2 regions of the Glutamicibacter sp. Je.9.36 genome follow, and region 1 is predicted to be linked to the other one. Evidence: predicted binding sites of a transcription regulator. Region 1 holds the regulator's gene; the other holds the start of a gene.
The links. The regulator HspR, encoded in region 1, represses chaperone genes until heat shock. The targets are predictions, from matches to a motif close to AAGTTGAGTCNNNNNGACTCAACTT.
Positions count from the first base shown of each region.

Region 2: AAZQ98_RS11785 (ATP-dependent Clp protease ATP-binding subunit) is a predicted target of HspR. The motif match lies at 3,494-3,518, and genes of this name have one in related genera.

Region 1 covers NZ_JBCPSN010000009.1:37,564-47,823, forward strand. The annotation lists gene AAZQ98_RS16770 (TerC family protein) at 1-337, shown strand, start outside; gene AAZQ98_RS16775 (YccF domain-containing protein) at 411-821, opposite strand; gene trmB (tRNA (guanosine(46)-N7)-methyltransferase TrmB) at 948-1,805, shown strand; gene AAZQ98_RS16785 (GNAT family N-acetyltransferase) at 1,904-2,482, shown strand; gene AAZQ98_RS16790 (heat shock protein transcriptional repressor HspR) at 2,479-2,907, opposite strand; gene AAZQ98_RS16795 (DnaJ C-terminal domain-containing protein) at 3,021-3,995, opposite strand; gene AAZQ98_RS16800 (nucleotide exchange factor GrpE) at 4,081-4,662, opposite strand; gene dnaK (molecular chaperone DnaK) at 4,676-6,529, opposite strand; gene AAZQ98_RS16810 (PLD nuclease N-terminal domain-containing protein) at 6,779-6,997, shown strand; gene AAZQ98_RS16815 (hypothetical protein) at 7,080-7,553, opposite strand; gene AAZQ98_RS16820 (DEAD/DEAH box helicase) at 7,745-9,286, opposite strand; gene AAZQ98_RS16825 (MMPL family transporter) at 9,592-10,260, opposite strand, start outside.
Region 2 covers NZ_JBCPSN010000004.1:177,934-188,193, forward strand. The annotation lists gene AAZQ98_RS11770 (hypothetical protein) at 1-605, shown strand, start outside; gene AAZQ98_RS11775 (sensor histidine kinase) at 1,234-2,418, opposite strand; gene AAZQ98_RS11780 (response regulator) at 2,732-3,406, shown strand; gene AAZQ98_RS11785 (ATP-dependent Clp protease ATP-binding subunit) at 3,536-6,094, shown strand; gene AAZQ98_RS11790 (VOC family protein) at 6,245-6,601, shown strand; gene AAZQ98_RS11795 (hypothetical protein) at 6,606-7,193, shown strand; gene AAZQ98_RS11800 (GNAT family N-acetyltransferase) at 7,202-7,618, shown strand; gene AAZQ98_RS11805 (hypothetical protein) at 8,039-8,590, shown strand; gene AAZQ98_RS11810 (alpha/beta hydrolase family protein) at 8,644-9,306, shown strand; gene AAZQ98_RS11815 (helix-turn-helix domain-containing protein) at 9,317-10,260, opposite strand, start outside.

The sequences.
Region 1 (10,260 bases):
TGGCGAGCACGTGATGGTCATTGAAATCAGCACCGGCCTGTCGCTGAGCGTCATTATCGGCGTCCTGGTACTGACAATTCTCGCTTCGCTGTTCAGCAAGGCAGGCAAGGCCCAGACTGCCATCGGCAACCTGCGCCGCCATGCCAATAGCTACAACGACCTGAGCTACACCTCGGACGCGGTCGAACGCGAACGCATCTACCGCGCCTTGGTGGAGGAAGAAGCGTATGTGAAAACCATGGAAAAGAAGTACCGCGACAAGGCCAAGGACGTGGACAAGATCCGTGTCGAGGTCGCCGAAGCGCACCGCCAGCACGATGAGTACCTCAAGAGCTGATCAGGTTCGTACATAAAGAGAATGGCTGCCAACCCCATCAAGGGTTGGCAGCCATTCGCTGTCTTGGTGCAGCCTAGCGGCGAACACCGCCGATGAAATAGTCCGAAGGCACAATGACCTTGCCCAGAGGCATCAGGGAAACCGGGATCATCTTCAAGTTTGCGATCCCCAGCGGGATGCCGATAATCGAAATGAACATCGGGATCGCGGTCACCACGTGCCCCACGGCAATCCAGATACCAGCAAAAATGATCCAGATGATGTTGCCCAGGGTGGAGAACGCGCCTACCGGGCCGTTGTCGACCACGGTGCGGCCAAACGGCCACAGCGCATAGCCGGCAATGCGGAACGAGGCGATGCCGAATGGAATGGTCACGATCAGCACGCAGCAGATGATGCCCGCCAACACGTAGCCCAAGGCCAGCCACAGGCCGCCGAAAAGCAGCCAAATAATGTTGAGAATACCGCGCACTAAATCAGTCATGGTTATATTCTCTGTCTTTTGCCTGTTTTACTCCATCGGGGATCCCCCCGATTTTCTTCTAGGGGTGTCCAATCCCCTACCGTTCGGCAAGCATCGAAGCAGCTTGCTCGGCTAGGATTAATCATCATGAGCGAATCGAGCGAGCAGCAGCGCCCAGCCCACGGCACTGCCCCTAGGAACCCAGACCTTTTCCGTGCCGAGCCGGTATCCTTCGTGCGCCGCGGCAACCGCCTGCAGGGCCGCCGTGCCAGCGCCTGGGAGCGCAATGCCGATCAGTACGTCATTGAGCCGCCCCGCAAGATCGCCGACACTTCGGTTGCCGATGACTTCCAGCTCGATCCTGCCGAGGCTTTCGGACGCACCGCACCGCTGATCGTGGAGATCGGCACCGGCCTGGGCGAATGCATCGCCAACGCCGCCAAAGATGATCCCGAGCGCAACTACCTCGCCGTTGAGGTCTACCGTCCGGGCCTGGCCCAGCTGATGCTGAAGGTCGAGTCTTTCGGCATCACCAACGTCCGCGCAGTGCAGGCCAATGCACCAGAGGTTCTGGATGTCATGCTGGACGAGAACAGCGCCGATGAGATCTGGATCTTCTTCTCAGATCCATGGCACAAGCCGCGCCACCACAAGCGTCGCCTGATCAAGGCCTCGTTCCTGGACAAGGTCTCCCGCGTGCTCAAGCCGGGAGGCACCCTGCGCTTGGCCACCGACTGGTCCAACTACGCCGAGCAAATGCGCGAAGTCCTCGAAGCCCATCCGGACTTCGAGAACCAGCATCATGGCAATCTGTCCGGCACTGAGAGCAACCTGACCAAGGTGCGCCGCGAGGGCATGGAAGGCTTCGACCCCGAGCCAGAATTCACCGATGCCCAGGGTGGCTGGGCCCCGCGTTTCGAGCGCCGGATCCTGACCAGCTTCGAAGGCAAGGCGCTCAAGGCTGGTCGCCTGGTCTTCGATCTGGCGTACACCCGCATCGGCTAGTCGCCGAAATAAAGCATTGAAGAGGCCATGGAATCCCTAGGATGGATTCCATGGCCTCTTCTTCTGCGCAAAGTCTGCACTACGCCCAAGCTCCGAGAATGGACTATGCCGGGGTGCGGCTAGAACAATTGTCAATGGACCACGCCCCAGATCTGATCCAGCTCGCAGCCAACGGCCAGTTGGATGAAGCGTGGTTTGCCACCACCCCATCGGCCGAATCCATGCGCTTGGATATCCAGCGCCGCTTGGCATTGCAGGAAACTGGCGAGATGGCTCCCTTTGCGATCATCGACCTGTCCACCGGCAAAGCGGTGGGGGCCACGACTTACTTGAATATCGACGCGGCAAATCACCGCGTGGAAATCGGCTCAACGTTTCTGGCCATGCCAGCCCAAGGCACCGGGATCAATCCAGCTGCCAAGTTCATGCTGCTGCGCCGGGCTTTCGAGGAACTGGATTGCTATTCAGTGGCCTTCTGCACGCACTGGCACAATGCCGCTTCACGCGCCGCGATTGCACGGCTCGGCGCCAAGCAGGATGGCGTGCTGCGCAATCACAAATATGATCCAAAGAGCGGCACCCTGCGCGATACGGTGGTGTTCTCAATACTCCCGCACGAATGGCCTGCCGTGCGCACCCAATTGGAAGCGCGCTTGGCCCGGCACGGACGGATCTAGCGTCCGATAGCGCGGCGCGTGGTAAACAGCGTCACAGTCGGTTCACGGCGTTCAGGGCGCATGCCCCTAGCCAACGAAACGATGTCGCCTCCAGCGGTGCCCGCAGCGAAGATGCGAGATTGGCCCTGGCGTACGGCGGAAAGTTCTTGGCGAAGCCCATTGACTTCGGTTTGCAGATAGGCGACTTGATCTTGCAGGTCCAGGATGCGCTTGATGCCCTCGAGCGAGACGCCTTCCTTGCTCAAGGCCTGCACCTGGCGCAACAGCGATACGTCGCGCTGCGAATAGCGGCGTTGCTTTCCGCTCTGGCGGCTGGGCGAAACCAAACCGATGCGGTCATACTGGCGCAGCGTCTGCGGATGCATGTCTGCAAGTTGCGCGGCGACGGAAATGACGAAGACAGGTCGCAGGTACTCCCCGTTCACGTTGCTTCTACCACCTTTCTGCAAGGACCTTGGATTCGGTCCCTATTGCCTTCGAGTCTATCTTCCCTGCCCGGCCAATTCGATGACGGGGCAGGGAAAACAGCCTATTGGGTTTAGAGCCTGGCTTTGGCAGCCAAATCCACTCGTGGATCCTCGCCCTCGGTGGCTGATGCGAAGTCCTCCACGGCCTTCTTTGCAGCATCCGAGAGGTTCTGCGGAATCGCGACATCCAGGACGATCAGCAGATCGCCGGTGGCCTTGGAGGTCTTCACGCCGCGGCCCTTCAGACGCAAGGTGCGCCCTGAGTTGGATCCAGCGGGAACCTTCACCGCAACGGAATCCCCGTCCAGGGTCGGTACGTGGATCTTTGCTCCAAGCACCGCTTCAGCGAAGGTCACCGGCACGTGGATGCGGATGTTGTTCTCTTCGCGCTTGAAGAACGGGTGCTCGCTGACCTTGACCTTGACCAGCAGGTCGCCGTTGCCGGCAGCACCAGGCTGGCCCTTGCCGCGCACGCGCACCGACTGGCCGTCCTTGATGCCCGCCGGGATGCGCACGTCAATGACCTCGCCATTCTGCTCGCGCAGGCCAATGGTGGTGCCCTTAATTGATCCGGAGAAGGAAATCGTGGTGCTCGCCGTGCGGTCAGCACCCTTGCGCGGTGGTGCGCTCTGGCCGAAGCCGCCGCCACCGAAACCGCCGCCACCACCGAAGAGGTCGGAGAAGTCCGGCTGCCCGCCGCGGCCACGTGGGCCCGCTCCGCCGCCTCCGAAGAGGTTGGAGAAGATGTCCTCGAAGCCGGCTTGCCCGCCGGGGCCGCCCGGGCCGCCACCAGCAGAGAATCGCGCTCCGCCGCCCATGGCGCGGATCGCGTCGTACTGCTCGCGCTCTTCCTTGTCCGAAAGCACCGAGTTGGCTTCGGAGATGTCCTTGAATTTCTTTTCAGCGGCCGCATCACCCTGGTTGGTATCCGGGTGGTACTTGCGCGCAAGCTTGCGGTACGCCTTCTTGATGTCCGCCTCGCTGGCGTCCTTGGAGACGCCCAGAATGGCGTAAAAGTCTTTTTCGATCCAGTCCTGACTTGCCATCAGGGCCCCATCCTTTCAGTGCCAATTCGACACTGCCCACTGTCGAAGACTCGGCAGTGGGCAGTATCGATTGTGCTATTCGTGGCTATTCGCCGGTTGCTACCAGCACCTGAGCTGCACGCAGGATGATGGTTCCCTTGCGGTAACCGGTGCGCAGCACCTGTCCCACGTGGTCGGCTGGAATCTCGTCAACAGCCTGGCGAAGCAGGGCTTCGTGGATGTTCGGGTCGAATTCCACGCCGGCCTCGTTGATGCGCTCCAGGCCATGCTGAGCCAGAATTCCATCCAGCTTGTTGGCGATCGATGCGAACGGGCCGTCGGCGAGGTCGCCGTGGGCTCGTGCCGCATCGATGTCGTCAAGCACCGGAAGCAGGGTGTTGAGCACGGACTGCACGGCATTTTCACGCGCTACGGCCCGGTCGCGTTCCACGCGCTTGCGGTAGTTGACGTATTCGGCCTGCAGGCGCAGCAGGTCGTTGCGCAGTTCGGTTTCCACCGCACCGGCCTCTTCCGGCTGCGCCGAATCGGCTTCAGCGCCAGCAGCAGCTTCGTTCAGGATCGCCTCGGCCTGACCCAGGGCGTCAGCGGTTGGCTGCTCGTTGGCAGCCTCTGGCTGGTTCTCCGGCTCCTGGCCGGAGTTCTCGTTCTGGTCCTTTGCCTCGGACATATTCCTAAACTCCTTACTTCTTGTCGGCTTCGTCTTCGTCGATGACCTCGGCGTCGACGATGTCTTCATCAGCGTTCGGTGCCTGCTCGCCCTCAGGAGCCTCGGCGCCCTCGGCCTGCGCGTTGGCGTAGATTGCCTCGCCCAGCTTGGTCTGCGATGCCTGCAGCTTCTCGAACGCGGCCTTGACCTCGTCGTCGTTGTCCTGCTTCTCCAGGGCAGCCTTCAGGGCGTCGACGTCAGCCTGGACCTCGGTCTTGACCTCTTCAGGCAGCTTGTCTTCGTTGTCCTTGATCAGCTTGTCTACGGAGTAGGCAGCCTGCTCAGCAGCGTTACGGGTCTCAGCGGCCTCGCGGCGTGCCTTGTCCTCTTCGGCGTGTGCTTCAGCTTCCTGGACCATGCGCTCGATGTCTTCCTTGGACAGCGAGGAACCACCGGTGATGGTCATCGACTGCTCGGTGCCGGTGCCCTTGTCCTTGGCGGATACGTGCACGATGCCGTTGGCGTCGATGTCGAAGGTGACCTCGACCTGCGGGATGCCGCGAGGAGCCGGTGCGATACCGGTCAGCTCGAAGGTGCCCAGCGCCTTGTTGTCGCGGGTGAACTCGCGCTCGCCCTGGAAGACCTGGATGGATACCGAAGGCTGGTTGTCCTCGGCGGTGGTGAAGGTCTCCGAACGCTTGGTCGGGATCGCGGTGTTGCGCTCGATCAGCTTGGTCATCACGCCGCCCTTGGTCTCAATACCCAGGGACAGTGGGGTGACGTCGATGAGCAGAACGTCCTTGCGCTCGCCCTTCAGCACGCCTGCCTGCAGCGCTGCGCCCACGGCGACAACCTCATCTGGGTTCACGCCCTTGTTCGCTTCCTTGCCGGCCAGGTCCTTGACCAGTTCGGCAACCGCTGGCATGCGGGTGGAACCGCCAACCAGGATCACGTGGGCGATGTCCGAAACCTTGACGCCTGCCTCGGCGATGACGTCGTTGAATGGCTTGCGGGTGCGCTCCAGCAGGTCCTTGGTCAGGTCCTGGAACTTGGCACGCGAGAGGTGCTCGTCCAGGTGCACTGGGCCTTCCGGGGTCACCGAGAGGTACTGCAGCGAGATGTTGGTGCTGGTAGCCGAGGACAGTTCCTTCTTGGCCTGCTCAGCAGATTCCTTCAGGCGCTGCAGCGCGATCTTGTCCTTGGACAGGTCCGCGCCCTTGGCCTTGGCCTGGGCCAGCAGCCAATCCACGATGCGCTGATCCCAGTCGTCGCCGCCCAGGCGGTTATCGCCTGCGGTGGAGCGGACCTGGATGGTCGAGAAGCCGTCGTCGTCCTTGCCGACTTCCAGCAGGGAAACGTCGAAGGTGCCGCCACCGAGGTCGAAGACCAGGATGAGCTCGTCTTCCTGGCCCTTTTCCAGGCCGTAAGCCAGCGCAGCTGCGGTTGGCTCGTTGACGATGCGCAGGACGTTCAGGCCGGCGATCTCGCCAGCTTCCTTGGTGGCCTGGCGCTCTGCGTCGTTGAAGTATGCAGGAACGGTGATCACCGCGTCGGTGACCTTCTCGCCCAGGTACGACTCAGCGTCGTTCTTCAGCTTCATCAGGGTACGAGCCGAGATTTCCTGAGCGGTGTACTTCTTCTCGTCAACGTCAATGGTCCAGTCGGTACCCATGTGACGCTTGACCGATGCGATGGTGCGGTCGATGTTGTTGACGGCCTGGCGCTTGGCGATATCGCCAACCAGGACTTCGCCGCTCTTCGAGAAAGCAACGATCGACGGGGTAGTGCGGTTGCCTTCCGCGTTTGCGATAACGGTTGGCTCACCACCTTCGAGCACGGAAACGACGGAGTTGGTGGTTCCTAGGTCGATACCTACGGCACGCGACATAATGGCTCTCCTTTGCCTTGGTTGAAAGTACTAACGCTGAGGACATTTATCCTCATTGAGCGTTCTGCACTCAAGTTTACTCAGCCGGTTTCGACTGTCAAATCAACTTGAGCGAAGGTGACTCAACTTTGCGTTCTGATCATTTCAACTGCGGTGGTGAGAGAATAATTCCCGTCCTGAAAAAATTTTTCATTCATCCGCTTTCAACGCGTCCAGCGGGCGGGAAAAGCGGCAGCTAGGAGCCACCTCATGGAAACGAAGCGCAAGTTCCAGGATCTGCCACCGGGCGGAAAGATCGCGGTCGCCTTTGCGGCAATTGCCGAGCTGACCTTGATGGTTGCGGCACTGCGGGATTTGTACAAGCGCCCCGCCGAACAAGTCAAGGGTCCAAAGCCGGCATGGGCAGCGGCCAGCATGATCAATTTCCTTGGCCCCATCGCCTATTTTGCTTTTGGACGCCGCAAGTAATCCCTTGGCATTCCATAGCCACTGGAAAACAAGCCGTCCTCGGTCATTCGAGGACGGCTTGTTCGCTTTCAGCGAGTTCCGGCTAGCCCATCAGGCTAATTCCCCGGGCAGCCAGAACGCCAAACGCGGTGCCCCACAAGATAATCGAGATGATCTGCCAGATGATCACCTTCTGCTTATTGGCACCGAAGGAGATCAGGGCAGCAGAGGTCACCTGCGAAGGCAGGATGGTCTGCCCCAGAAGGCTCACCCCGGCAATGCCGTATTTATCGAAAGCACGGTGCAGCTTCTCGAACTTGCGTTCCTTCTTCTCCGAGTCTTTGCCCTTGCGAACCTTGTTGCGCACGGCGTGGGCGCTGTTGACGAACAACAGCATGGAAATCACGTTGCCGATCACGGCGGTGGCAATGGCAGCAACCACCGGAACACCGATGACCACGCCAATGGCCGAACCAAAGTAGGACTCGATCAGCGGAATGGCAGCTAGCAAGGCAACCGCCAAGAACTGCAGCGGTTCTGGGAAAGACGCAGCGAAATTCTGCAGGGATTCAATCATGGCTGGTGCTCCTGAAGCGGTGAAGGTTACTCGGCGGCTCGTTGCTTCAATCCTACGTATCGCGTAGTCGAAACGGGATCAGCCAGCAGATCTAAACTTTTGACGCGCAATTTCCCGGGTTTAACGCAAAACTCCCCCGCATCCATTGGGATGGATGCGGGGGAGTACTCCGCAAGGATTAGTGCCAGCGCCTAGTTGCCGCGACCAGCTGGGCTCGATGCGCGACGCGGGCCACGCGAACGGCCACCGGTTGCACCGCCAGCGGCATTGCGGCCGCCGGTTCGCGGTGAGCGCGAAGGGCTCGACGGGCGTTCAGCGTTGGCACCTCGTGCGCCGCGGGCTGGACGGTCGGTGTTCGCACCGCGGGCGCTGCGCGCTGGACGCTCGCCCTGGCTAGCGCCGTCACGTTCCGTACGGCGGCGTTCGCCGCCACGGCCCTGGGCTTCGGCAGCTGGCTTGGCGCCACGCGCCGGGCGCTGGCCGCGGCCACCGCGGCCGGCACCTTCACCGGCAGGCTTGCTCTTGGCAGGATTGCGCTTCTGCTGAACCGGAGCAACGTAGGCAACCGGCTCGGCAACTTCGCCGACGACCTTGGCCACAACCGGAGAATTCAGGTTGACCTTTTCGAAAGGCACCTTCAGTCCGGCCTGCTTCAGCAAAGTCGAAACGTCGCCCTGCTGATCAGGGGTGCAGATGGTCACTACAGTTCCATCCGAACCCGCACGTGCGGTACGGCCGGAGCGGTGGGTGTAGGCCTTGTGCTCTGCTGGTGGATCAACGTGGACAACCAGCTCCACACCATCAACGTGCACGCCACGAGCGGCAACGTCGGTGGCGACAAGAACCTTCGCCTCGCCTGAAGCAAAAGCAGCAAGGTTGCGGTCACGGGCATTCTGCGAGAGGTTACCGTGCAGGTCTACCGCCGGAACGCCAGCCTTGGACAGGGTGAGGGCCATCTTCTTGGCGTGGTGCTTGGTGCGCATGAACATGATGCGACGGGCAGTGCCCTGAGCCAGAACGCGGATCAGGTCCTTCTTATCATCGTTGCCGATGACGAAGACGTGGTGCTCCATGGTGTTCACAGCGGCCTTGGGTGCATCCACCGAGTGAATGGTCGGGTTGCTCAGGTAGCGCTTGACCACCTTGTCCACACCGTTGTCCAAGGTCGCGGAGAACAGCATGTGCTGGATGCCGGTTGGCATGCGGTCCATGATGCGGCGAACTACAGGCAGGAAGCCCATATCGGCCATATGGTCGGCTTCATCCAGCACGGAGATTTCCAGCTGGGAAAGGTCCACGACCTTCTGCTTGATCAGGTCATCCAGGCGGCCCGGGCAGGCGATGACAATGTCCACGCCCTCGTTCATGGCCTTTTCCTGGCGGCTCTGGGCCACGCCACCGTAGATCACGGTGGTACGCAGGCCTGCGGCCTTTGCCAGCGGGTCAACGGTCTTGGCAATCTGGGTCGCCAGTTCACGGGTTGGAGCCATGATCAGCGCGCGTGGGAAGCGGGCCTTGCGGCGCTGTGGGCGATCTGCCAGCCGGGCTACCAGGGGCAGCGAGAAGGCCAAAGTCTTGCCGGAGCCGGTCTGGCCGCGGCCCAGGACGTCGCCGCCGGCCAAGGTCGAAGGCAAGGTGGCTTCCTGGATCGGGAAAGCGGCTTCGATTCCGCTGGCAGCAAGGACCTTCGACAGGTATTCGGGCACGCCGAGGGCGCTAAAAGTTACGGACATATTCAAACTTTCTCTCTGATTCGCACGCCTGCTTCAGGCGTTGGGTTTCGCCGAGCCAGGAGGAAGTCCGCAACATGCAAGGCCAAGGAAGGCCTGCTGCCAAAAGTGGACCGGCGGAGGTTTTCCGGGCGATCCACAGGAGGGAAATCTAAACTGTCGACGCATGCACCACAGATTTTTCCGGTGACGCACAAGTATCCATACTACAGTGCAAAAGCGGGGCCCGTCTGTGAGCGGCCCCGCTTTGCACTGCCGCCCCGGGAGACGTTCACCACTAGGGATCCCGGGACAGTCCGCCGCGCTGCCTAGTTCAGCTCGAATTCCTTCTTCGCCAATTTCGAGGGCCACCAGACCTTTGGTCCGATTTCTTCGACCAGCGCCGGCACCAGCAGGCTTCGCACGACGAAGGTATCCAAGAGCACCCCGAAGGCCACGATGAAGCCCAACTGGCCCAGGAACATGATTGGCACCACACCCAGTGCGGCGAAGGTGGCGGCAAGCACCACGCCGGCGGAGGTAATCACGCCGCCGGTGACCTTCAAGCCCACCCGCATGCCCTCACGGGTTCCACGCTTCAAGGATTCCTCGCGCACACGGGTCATCAAGAAGATGTTGTAGTCCACGCCCAGCGCCACCAGGAAGACGAAGCCGAACAGCGGTACGGATGGATCGGCACCCACGTAGCCGAAGACATTGTTGAAGACCAGCGCACTGACACCCATCGCCGTGCCGTAGGACAGCACGGTGGTCAGGATCAGCAGCACCGGAGCCAGAATGGAACGCAGCAGCAGCATCAAGATCAGCAAGATGGCCAGGAGGGTAATCGGAATGATCTTGAACAGATCCGCGATCGCCGTCTCGTTGGTATCGAGCTGGGTCGCAGTGGTGCCGCCGACCAGCGCGTCGGCATCGACCGCATGCATCTGCTCGCGCAGCTCGACCACGGTCTGCTTGGCGGCATCCGAGTCCGCCGC
Region 2 (10,260 bases), on a different contig from region 1:
TGTTCGTCAAGGTCGATGAATCCGCCGGCGTTCCAGAGGATGCCCAGTGGGAGCCGGAAGACGGCACTGCCGTTTCTTCGCTGGCCGACATTCCACGCCTATCGGCATACTGGGACGCCCTGATCGGCACGGCCATGCTGCGCTACCAGGAACCGAACGCAACCCCAACCGAGTCGCTCAGCGATGCGCTGCTGGCATCCAGCGGACAAGGCGCCCGCTTGGTCAAGGAGCTGATCGCAGAGGTTCTCTACTCGCACATCCTGATCAACACCTTGGAGCAGCCGGGCAAGGCGCAGATCGCCGAGATGGTAGCCGGCGTGTTGAGCAATGCCGCATCATCGACACCGCCACGTGCCGAGTTCGCGTTGCAAGTTCCGACCGAAGATGACCTTCCCGCCGAGCAGCATCACCTGATTGCCAGCCTTGAGGAGGTTGTCCCCCAGGTCGAGTCCCTGCTGCGCGTCTTCGAACGCGAAGGCCTTGTCGAGATCAATGACGAGATCACGATTCCTGTGGTCTTGCGCTCTTCACTGGAACGAGCGCTGGCCAAGGTCTCTGATCATGTTTTGAAAGACACCCAAGAGGCAGAGGCTTCCGAGGTTTAGACCACCATCAACGGCAAAGGGTGCGAGAGCTAATTCGAGTTCTCGCACCCTTTGCCGTTGATTCATCGACTAGCCGATGCGCGTGGCCAGCTCGGCGTCGTGCCACGGCAGGCGATCGAACCATGGTCCCCGCTTGGTTTGCCGGCCTTCACGGCCAAAGAATCTGCGGTTGCTTCTGCGTTGATCGCAGCATCTGCCGTCTTGCTATCAAAGCCGCCCTTAGGCTCCACGGCCAGGCCTTATTGTTGCCAAATAACCGTATCCACCTGGGTACTCATGCGCGCTCGTTTCCCAGACAGGAAATGCTCTCCATAGGCGCAACACCCCGCCACGCAGGCCCATTCCGACCTGAGGCGTGAGGCAGAACGCAGAAACACGGGCTGGGTTTAAGTTATAAAAGGTACGTTGCATTACTGACAGACAACGGCGTGCGATGGGGGCACAGCGCCGATGAAAGATCAGTCCGTTTACGCAATGCAACGTACCTTTTAATCACCCTCGGATCCTTAGTGATGCCACTCGCAAAACACCACCAAGTACCTTCCCGGTGATCGGTCTTCACCGATACATGTCTAACTTATCGCGTCCTGCGAAAATCCGAAATCATACTTTAGTAGGAGGGCAGGGGTCAGAATGGGATACTTGCGCGCAGTGCCCAAACACCGTTTTCGGAACTGGTTGCAAACTTTCCACCAAATGCACGCATCCTGTCACCCATGCCAATCAGGCCTGTCCCGCCTTCGGGCAACCCACTCGCCTTCTTGTCGAAATTCCCCATCTGATTAGTAATTTCCAGGATGCCCTCTGCCCCTTGGACCGTGAGTTCGAAGGTGCACTTCCCGCCCAAGGCACCGTGCTTTATCACATTTGTTGTACCTTCTTGCATGACCCGATAAATCGCAGTCTGTGCAGAACGGGGCAATTCGGAAATTCTCTCGTCAGTGGTGGAGCTCACCTCGAAATTTGCCTCTTTTAGCCTCTGAACGAAAAGTTCTGCACCCTGAAGCGCGTAAACAGTAGTAGCGGCCGGCTTATCAATGCCCTGGGACGAGGGATCTGCCATGGTCCCATCAGCCCTCAGGACATTGAGCATCAGGCGTAAATCGTGCAAAGTCTCAGTACTCAGTTTGGCGATGACATCCAGAGCTTCGAGGGCCTTCTGCCCATCGTTTGCGAATTTCGCGGCCTTCGACTGCATGGCCACGACCGTGATGTCATGCGCGACAATATCGTGCAGATCCCGGGCGATGTTCTTTCGCTCCCGGTCGACAGCAAGACGAGTCTGCTCTTTGACCGTATGCATTTGCCGAAGAGCGAGCTCGTTCTTCTCTCGCAGCAAGTAAATATTCCTCGTTAAGAAGAACGCCATCGCCGTCAACGGGGCAATCCCGACAAGCAGAACCGCGTCTTGCCCGGACTGGATGCCGAACTGCACCATCCACGCTGCGGACAAGGTTAGGAATAAGGCCCTAACGCTCATGGCACTGGCCGTAGCTGCCAGCGCCGAAAAAATCATGAATGAAACGACAGTCCAGAAGAACAAGGCGCCGTCCGTGAGGAAGAAATAGGCAACTGCCACAAACAATCCGACGGATACGGCAACCCAGCGAAGACCAAGCGCAAGAATTGCGCACAGTCCAACGCCGAGCAACGCGCCTCGAACCGAAATATCCGACGAACCACTAAATCCGTCTTCCAGCAGAGTCACGAACTCGCTACTGGAAACCGCGATCAGAACCGCAATACCAGTCCAAACAATGACACCCCGACCAGCGAAGAGCTTGGTCAGGGTGTCCTTTAGTCGTCCATTCATATGCCGAATAATTCCCGGCTCAGATGATCAAGTCAAATAAACCGCGTTATGGGCAGGCGACGCCGTAGCGTTTGCAGAACCACTCCGAGAAGGCTGAGCCAAAGCCAGCAGGAGTAGCAACGTTGCCACTGCTGGAGGCTGGAGAACTCGCGGCAGATGCAGGAGCTGCCACGGCGGTCAATGGTGCCAGAACTAATGCTGCTACGGCCAGCATTTTCAAACCCTTCATAACAAACTCCACATCAGATCAACTTATATACTTTCAGGTGAACAGGCCAACATGAGGCCACCCGCATCGAATCAGAGGAATCAGATGGAACAAATAAAGGTCCTTATTGTCGATGATGAACCTCTAATTCGGCATGCGTTGGGCACAATCCTAGCAACAGACCCCGGAATTGTAACGGTTAATTCTGTTGAAAATGGACAGGCCGCCGTCGAGTATTGCAGCGGCAATCAAGTGGACGTTGTGCTCATGGATTTGCAGATGCCGATAATGGACGGGGTTAGCGCTACTAAAGCAATCAAATCTGCCGAAGACAGCCCCTCAGTGCTTGCCATTACCGCCTTTTCTTCTGACGACTATCTGGTTCCGGTACTGACCGCTGGGGCCAGCGGATACTTGGTAAAAGACTCTGAACCAGATGAAATTATTCATGCGATCCATGCCGTTCACCAAGGAACTGCAGCCATTTCCCCGTCGGTTTCTTCTGATCTAGTTTCTGCGGTTCGCGAAGCTTACCGGGATAATTCCCAAGACATTCAAGAACTGGCCTATGACTTGGGAATTACCAATCGGGAATTCGAGATTCTAAAACTGCTCGCACGCGGGCTAAACAATACCGAGATTTCAAGAACTCTGACTATTTCCGAAACCACGGTTAAAACCCATATGGCGAAGATTTTCGTTAAGCTGAATGTTCGCGATCGGGTCCAGGCCCTGGTTGCGGCCGCGCGTATGGGCCTCATCGAAATCCCGAAAGACTAGCGTCTGCTTTCCAGCTGTTAGTGTGAAGTCAACCTCTTTGACACCTTGCCCGGCCGGTTCGGGAATATCTGCGCGCCATATGCGTTGAACATGAGCATAGACCGCTCAAGTTTCTATTAGGAGGCTCACTTGCCAGCATTTTTCGGCGCACCGTCAGATGGCTCGTTTGAGGAATTCCTCTCTCGATTCCTGTCTTCACGTGCTCAGGCAGCACGTCCCATCGACCTCACGCGCCTGCTTTCCGCCCGCACCCACGAAGCGGTAGCCACCGCGGCAGCGATTTCCCAGGAGCATGGCCACGACGAGATTGATTCCCTGCACCTCCTGATGGCTCTGCTGCGCACCGAACCAGTCGGCGAGCACCTGACCGCCATGGGTATCGACATCGAGGCTTTGAGTGCAGATGCCATCGCGCGCATGCCCAAGTCCCAGGAGAAGGGCGAGAAGCCATCCCACCTATCGTCGGCAGCTCAGCGCAGCCTCTTTGATGCCTATCAGGTTGCTCGTAACTACGGTTCGACCTACATCGACCCGGATCATCTTTTCCTGGCCTTCGTTTTCAACCCGGAATCTCCGGTCAGCCAGCTCCTGGCGCAGCACGGCATCACCGGCCAGTCCTTGCAGCAAGCCGCCATGGAGCAGGCCCAGCGTGGCCAAAACGATGCCCAGAACCAGTCCGATTCCGAGTCCGATGTGTCCATGCTCGAACGCTACGGAACCGATCTGACCCTGCTGGCCTCCGACGGCCAGATTGATCCGGTGATCGGACGCAAGGAGGAACTGGATCAGGTTATTGAAATCCTGGCCCGTCGCACCAAGAACAACCCGGTGCTGATTGGCGAGGCAGGCGTGGGCAAGACCGCCATTGCCGAAGGCCTGGCCCGCGCCATCATCGATGACCAGGTACCAGTCCAACTGCGCAATGCGGCCTTGATCTCCATTGACCTTCCGGGCATGCTCGCCGGAACCCGCTACCGCGGAGATTTCGAGCAGCGGCTCACCGGCCTGCTCGACGAGGTAGCCGCAGCCGAAGGGCAGGTGCTGATATTCATCGATGAGATGCATCTGCTGGTAGGTGCAGGCTCTGGCGAGTCCGGCAATATGGACGCCGCAAATATCCTCAAGCCGCGTTTGGCGCGTGGCGAGCTGCACATGATCGGCGCCACTACGCTCGATGAGTTCCGCAAGGTGGAGAAGGACAGCGCGCTGGCTCGGCGCTTCGGCAAGGTTACTGTCGCCGAGCCGTCGGAGGAGACTGCACTGGCCATTTTGGACGGCCTGCGCGAATCGTACGAGGATCACCACCAGGTGCAGTACACCCCCGAAGCGCTCAAGGCCGCGGTGACGCTCTCTGCCCGCTACCTGAACGACCGCCAGCTTCCTGACAAGGCCATCGACTTGATCGATATCGCCGGTGCCCGGCGGTCCATCGCTGCCGGAGATGCCGAGGATGTGCAGTCCCTGCGTGCCGAATTGGTCGACGCCGAGCGCGAGAAGTCACGCGCTATCGGCGAGGAACGATTCGAAGAAGCTGGCGCATGGCGTGACCACATCGTGGAAATGACCGCGCGCATCAAGGCTGCCGAGGAGGCCGGCGATGCAGGGGTCACCCGGGTAGTGGATGAGAAGCAGATTTCGGAAGTGATCTCCCGATCCACCGGCATCCCCACCTCGCGCATCTCGGGAGATGACAAGGCACGCCTGGCTTCGCTGGAAGATTCCCTGCATGCTTCGGTCATCGGCCAGCACGATGCCGTTGCCGCTGTGGCACGCGCCGTGCGTCGCAACCGTACCGGAATGTCGCCAGCAGGTCGCCCCATCGGCTCGTTCCTTTTCCTGGGTCCCACCGGCGTCGGAAAGACCGAACTGGCCAAGGCCCTGGCTGCAAACCTCTTCGGTTCGGCCGAATCGCTGGTTCGCGTCGATATGAGCGAATACGGTGAGAAGCACACCGTGGCGCGCCTGATCGGAGCACCTCCGGGGTACATCGGCCATGACGAGCCCGGCCAGCTGACCGAGAAGATCCGCCGCAACCCGTATTCGGTCGTGCTGCTCGATGAAATCGAGAAGGCCCACCCGGACGTGTTCAACGTGCTGCTGCAGGTACTCGATGACGGCCGGTTGACCGACTCAGCCGGGCGCACTGTCGATTTCTCCAACACGCTGATCCTGATGACCAGCAACCTCGGCGGCGAGTACTTGGCCAACAAGGCCGGAAACTTCGGTTTCACCTCCGCCAATGCCACCAGCGAGGCTGGAGAAATCCGGGCCAAGGTCATGGGCAAGGTACGCGAGTTCATGCGCCCAGAGTTCCTGAACCGTCTGGACGAGGTACTGCTGTTCTCCAAGCTCTCGCAGTCCGAGATTGGCCAGATCGTCAAGCTGGTCATCGCCGAGACCGAAGCTCGCTTGGTGGACCAGGAGCTGAAGCTGGAGGTGAGCGACGCTGCCGTGCAGTGGCTGGCAAACGAAGGCTACGACCCCGAGTTCGGTGCCCGCCCGCTGCGCCGGCTGGTACAGCGCAAGGTACAGGATGCCATTGCCGACCTGCTGATCAGTGATTCGCTTGCCGCTGGTGACACCGTTTCGGTGGACTACGCCGCTGGCATGCTGAAGGTGCAGAAGAAAGTCGAGATGCCGACTCCACCTGCTCACAACGAGCACGCGCCAAACTACTTTGATAGCTAGGCCGGCATAGCCCAGAAAGGGGCTTGCTTGCTCGGGATTTCCGTCCCGACCAAGCAGGCCCCTTTTCTTCGCTTAGAAAGTGCGCTAGTCAGCTGCCGAAATGCAGTCAACCTCTAGCTAAGCAGGAAGACTCCCGGTACCTTTGACTGCATGGCGAACATTGGAATGATCACCCTCGATGCCCTTGACGAGAAAGCCGCCTCGGCTTGGTGGAGGGCTGTTCTGGGCGGGAAATATCTGGGCCAGTACCCGGGATTCACCATGATCAGCGTCCCTGGCTTCAGCGCGAGGTTGGGGTTCCAAAAAGTTGATGAGATCACTGCCGGCAAGAACCGGGTTCATCTCGACTTGGAAGCAAGCACCAGCCGCGAGCAGGAAGTCACCCGTTGCATGGCCGCTGGCGCAACACGCGTTGAGGACCACACCGAAGATCCCTCTTTTGGCTGGACCATTATGCGCGATCCTTACGGAATCGTCTTTTGCATTTCCGACCCACACGAGGACTGAGGACATGTCGCTGTTCGCCAGGAAATCATCGGAGGCTTCGACTCACCGGGTGCAGATCCATTTTGCCCAGCCGATGACCGAACGCCTGCGCAAAGATCATGAGGCGGGCCTGCTCGATACGTTGTTGCCCAAATACAAGTCTTCCGGAACCATCATCAGCGCCAAGACCACACTGGACGCGGCCGAGGAGCCGATCTCCAGCGACATTGACCTTGAAGTGTCCACCCCCGAACCGAAGAAGCTGTTCTCCGAATTGCTCTCTTCGCTCATCGATGGAGGGCTGGGGCATGGTTCCTGGCTGATTATTGATGGACAACGCACCGAAGTAGGCAGCAGCGAGTACGTGTTGCTTCGAACCAGGCTCGGGGCCGAATCGGACTCGGATCTGGAGCCAACAGTCAGGGCCCTGCAGCATGCATTGGGTGACGGCGAAATCGGCTGGCATGAGGATGTCTACTACCGGCATGATGGCCCGGTGTTCGTTTACAACGGCGACTCCGCCCAAGCCATCATCCACACATTGGAAACAGAACTGGTGAAGCATCCGTTGCTGGGCAACGCAGAGATCCTTTCGGTTTCCCCGCAAAAGTAAAGGACTCGATGGAACTCTCCACCACTAAGGTGCCTTCCGAGGAACACATACTCTCGCTCTACAACGCGGTGGGCTGGAGCGCCTATACAGACAACCCAGACGTACTATTCGAGGGCCTGAAGAATTCAGCATGCGTAATCTACGCCTACGACGTAGACCACCAGTTAATCGGCCTTGTGCGCGTGGTCTCGGATAATGCCACCATCTGCTATGTCCAGGACATCCTGGTGCGTCCATCTACGCATCGCACCGGCGTAGGCCGTGCTTTGTTCTCTGCCGTACTAGTGAAATATGAGCATGTGCGTCAGCTGGTCCTGATCACCGATGATGAACCCGGGCAACGTGCCTTCTACGAATCCATGGGGCTGACGGAAGCGTCGGATTTCCGTGCCGGTGCGATCCGGACCTTTGCCAAATTCTCGTAACAGCTCTCCCTTCGCTGCCTGGCCTGTATAGACTGACCATTCATCGATAATGAGGAGTTATTCTTGCGCACCCGTTCGGTCATTGCCCTGTCATCGTTGGCTTTGCTTCTAGCAGGGTGCAATGCAGCTCCCGAACAAGCAGCGCCAGCCGATTCGGCGACGGCTTCCGTCGATGGCTCCACTCCGGCGGCACAGCCCGCGGCTGAAACTGGCGAGCCCGGTGAAACCGCCCCCGTGCCTGGACCCGCGGAGTTGGACACCAACGCCAATTCGGGACAGGCCTGGGCAGATTCCAAAATTGAGATGTGGAAAGAAAATTCTGGCATCAAGTCCACCAAAGGCTTCCTGCATCCCTACAACCTAATGACTTCTTGGGAATCTCCAGCACCTGGTGCCATCAATATCTTCTTGGATAACAGCATGAAGTTTGGAACCCAGATGCGGGAAAGCTACGAAACCAACGAGGATGAGCTGCGCATGATGGGCCGAATCATGTTCGAAAGCGTAGGCGAGGCCTCGCCGGAATTGGAATCTGTCACCTTCGCTACTGAAGACGGCAATAACTCAGGAACTTTCACCCGGGCTCGTACTGGTGCCGATCCCGAGGACCGCAAAGCTTGGGCCTCGGAAAAGTACACGCAGTGGCTGTCCGCCATGAACGATACCTACAAATCCCTATGCGGCGCTGAAATCACTGAGCTGGAAATCTACCGCACATGCCTGCCCGCTGACCCCCACGCCTACGTTGAGAAAGTCGAGTCGCCTGCGCTTGGCGAACTCGTCGTCACCCTCGCTGACGGTCCATGGATCGACGGCGAATACGACATGCCCGCATCGATCTTCGTCTCGGGAAATATGATGCTCAAGATCAACGAGCGTGCGGCAACCGGCGAAAAAGTTGAAAAGCTGACGGTACTGGCCAGAAATGGCGATGACACCGATACGGCACTCCGCAAGGACTGGGAAATGTAGTTCATTACCGTTCATGATCCGTTGATGGGTCCTCAGCCCCTAGGGTGGTACCTATGACCCAAGAACTCTCCATTCCATACGAAGATCTGGAACTCAGCGCGCTCTGGGACCGCGCAAAGGCGGCGAAGGCCGTCATCGTGCTCGCACACGGTTCAGGTGCTGGAAAGGATCATGACTTCATGGCCGGCTTTGCGCTAGCCGCTGCGAATCTGGGTGCCAGCGTCCTGCGCTTTAATTTCCCCTACATGGATGCTGGAAAGAAGTTTCCCGATAAAGCGCCAGCTGCGGTCGCAGTGTGGCACCAGGTCCGCCGTTGGGTTGAAGAACACTTGGCTGAAGGCCTGCCAATCTTCACAGCGGGAAAGTCCTTCGGCGGGCGCATCGCTTCCCTGTCAGTTGCCGAGGGCATGCCATCGGCAGGGTTGATCTTCCTGGGGTACCCGTTGCACGCGCCTAAGAAGGAAGAGAAGCTACGCGATGAGCATCTCTACCCGATTGCGGTGCCGATGCTTTTCCTCGAAGGCACCCGAGATCCCTTTGCCAACCCCGAAAAGATGGAAGAAGTCGCCAGCAAGCTGAACGAGCACAGCGAACTTTCCTGGTTCGAAGGTGGCAACCATTCCTTCAAGGTAGCCCGCTCCGGCCGCACCGTTGCCCAGGATGGCGCGTGGCTGGCGGAAACTGCTCTTGCCTTCATCTCCAAGCACGTCGCATAGTCCAACGGCCCTAGTCCACCTGCTTTTCCAAGAATCGGTAGACCTCGGTTTCATCCACTCCGGGAAAGGCTCCGGTTGGCATGGCCGCCAGCAAGTGGGTATTGGCGCGCGTAGCCGGCCACGCATTGCCGAACCACTGGCTGGATAGGTCAGCAGGTGGACGGCGGCAGCAGTTCTCGTCCGGGCAGGTGGATTGGCAGCGCTCCTTGGTATCCCGCCCGCGGAACCACTTCACATGCTCAAAAGGCACGCCAATGGACAAGGAGTACAGCCCCGAGGAATGGCGCTCGGTGCGCGCCGTGCACCAGAAGGTCCCATTGACGGTATCGGTGTACTGCTCGAAGGAACGGAACTTATCCATCTGCTCGAAGACCACGCGACTTGTCCAATACCGGCAAATGGTTTGTCCTTCAATGGCACCGGTGTGATCGGCTGGAAAGTTCACTCGGTCATTCTCATAAGCCTTGTGCAAGATGCCCGATTCGTGGACCTTCTGGAAGTGGCAGGTCATCCCCAGATGCTCGGTGGCAAGGTTGGTGAACCGGTGGGCTGCGGACTCATAGGACACGGCGAAAGCATCGCGCAGATCCTCGATGGCCAACTCACGGTTGTTCTTAGCTCGCCGCAAGTAGTCCACCGTGGACTTTTCCGGCATCATCAACGCCGCGGCAAAGTAGTTGGTCGCGACCCTCTGCGAGAGGAAATCGAAATAATCGGTTGGAGTCCTATGGCCCAATACGTGATGCCCTAGCGCCTGCAGCAACACCGAACGAGGATCATGTTCCGAGCGGTTCGCCTGCGTCAGATAGATACGCTTGTTCTTCTGGTCCGTCACTGAACGCGTGGAATGCGGGAGATTGCCCACAAAGCGCAGGCTGAATCCCAGATGCTCGGCGATATCTGCTGCACGATGATGCGAGAGCGGCCCTGAATCGTGGCCAACTGCAGAGAGGA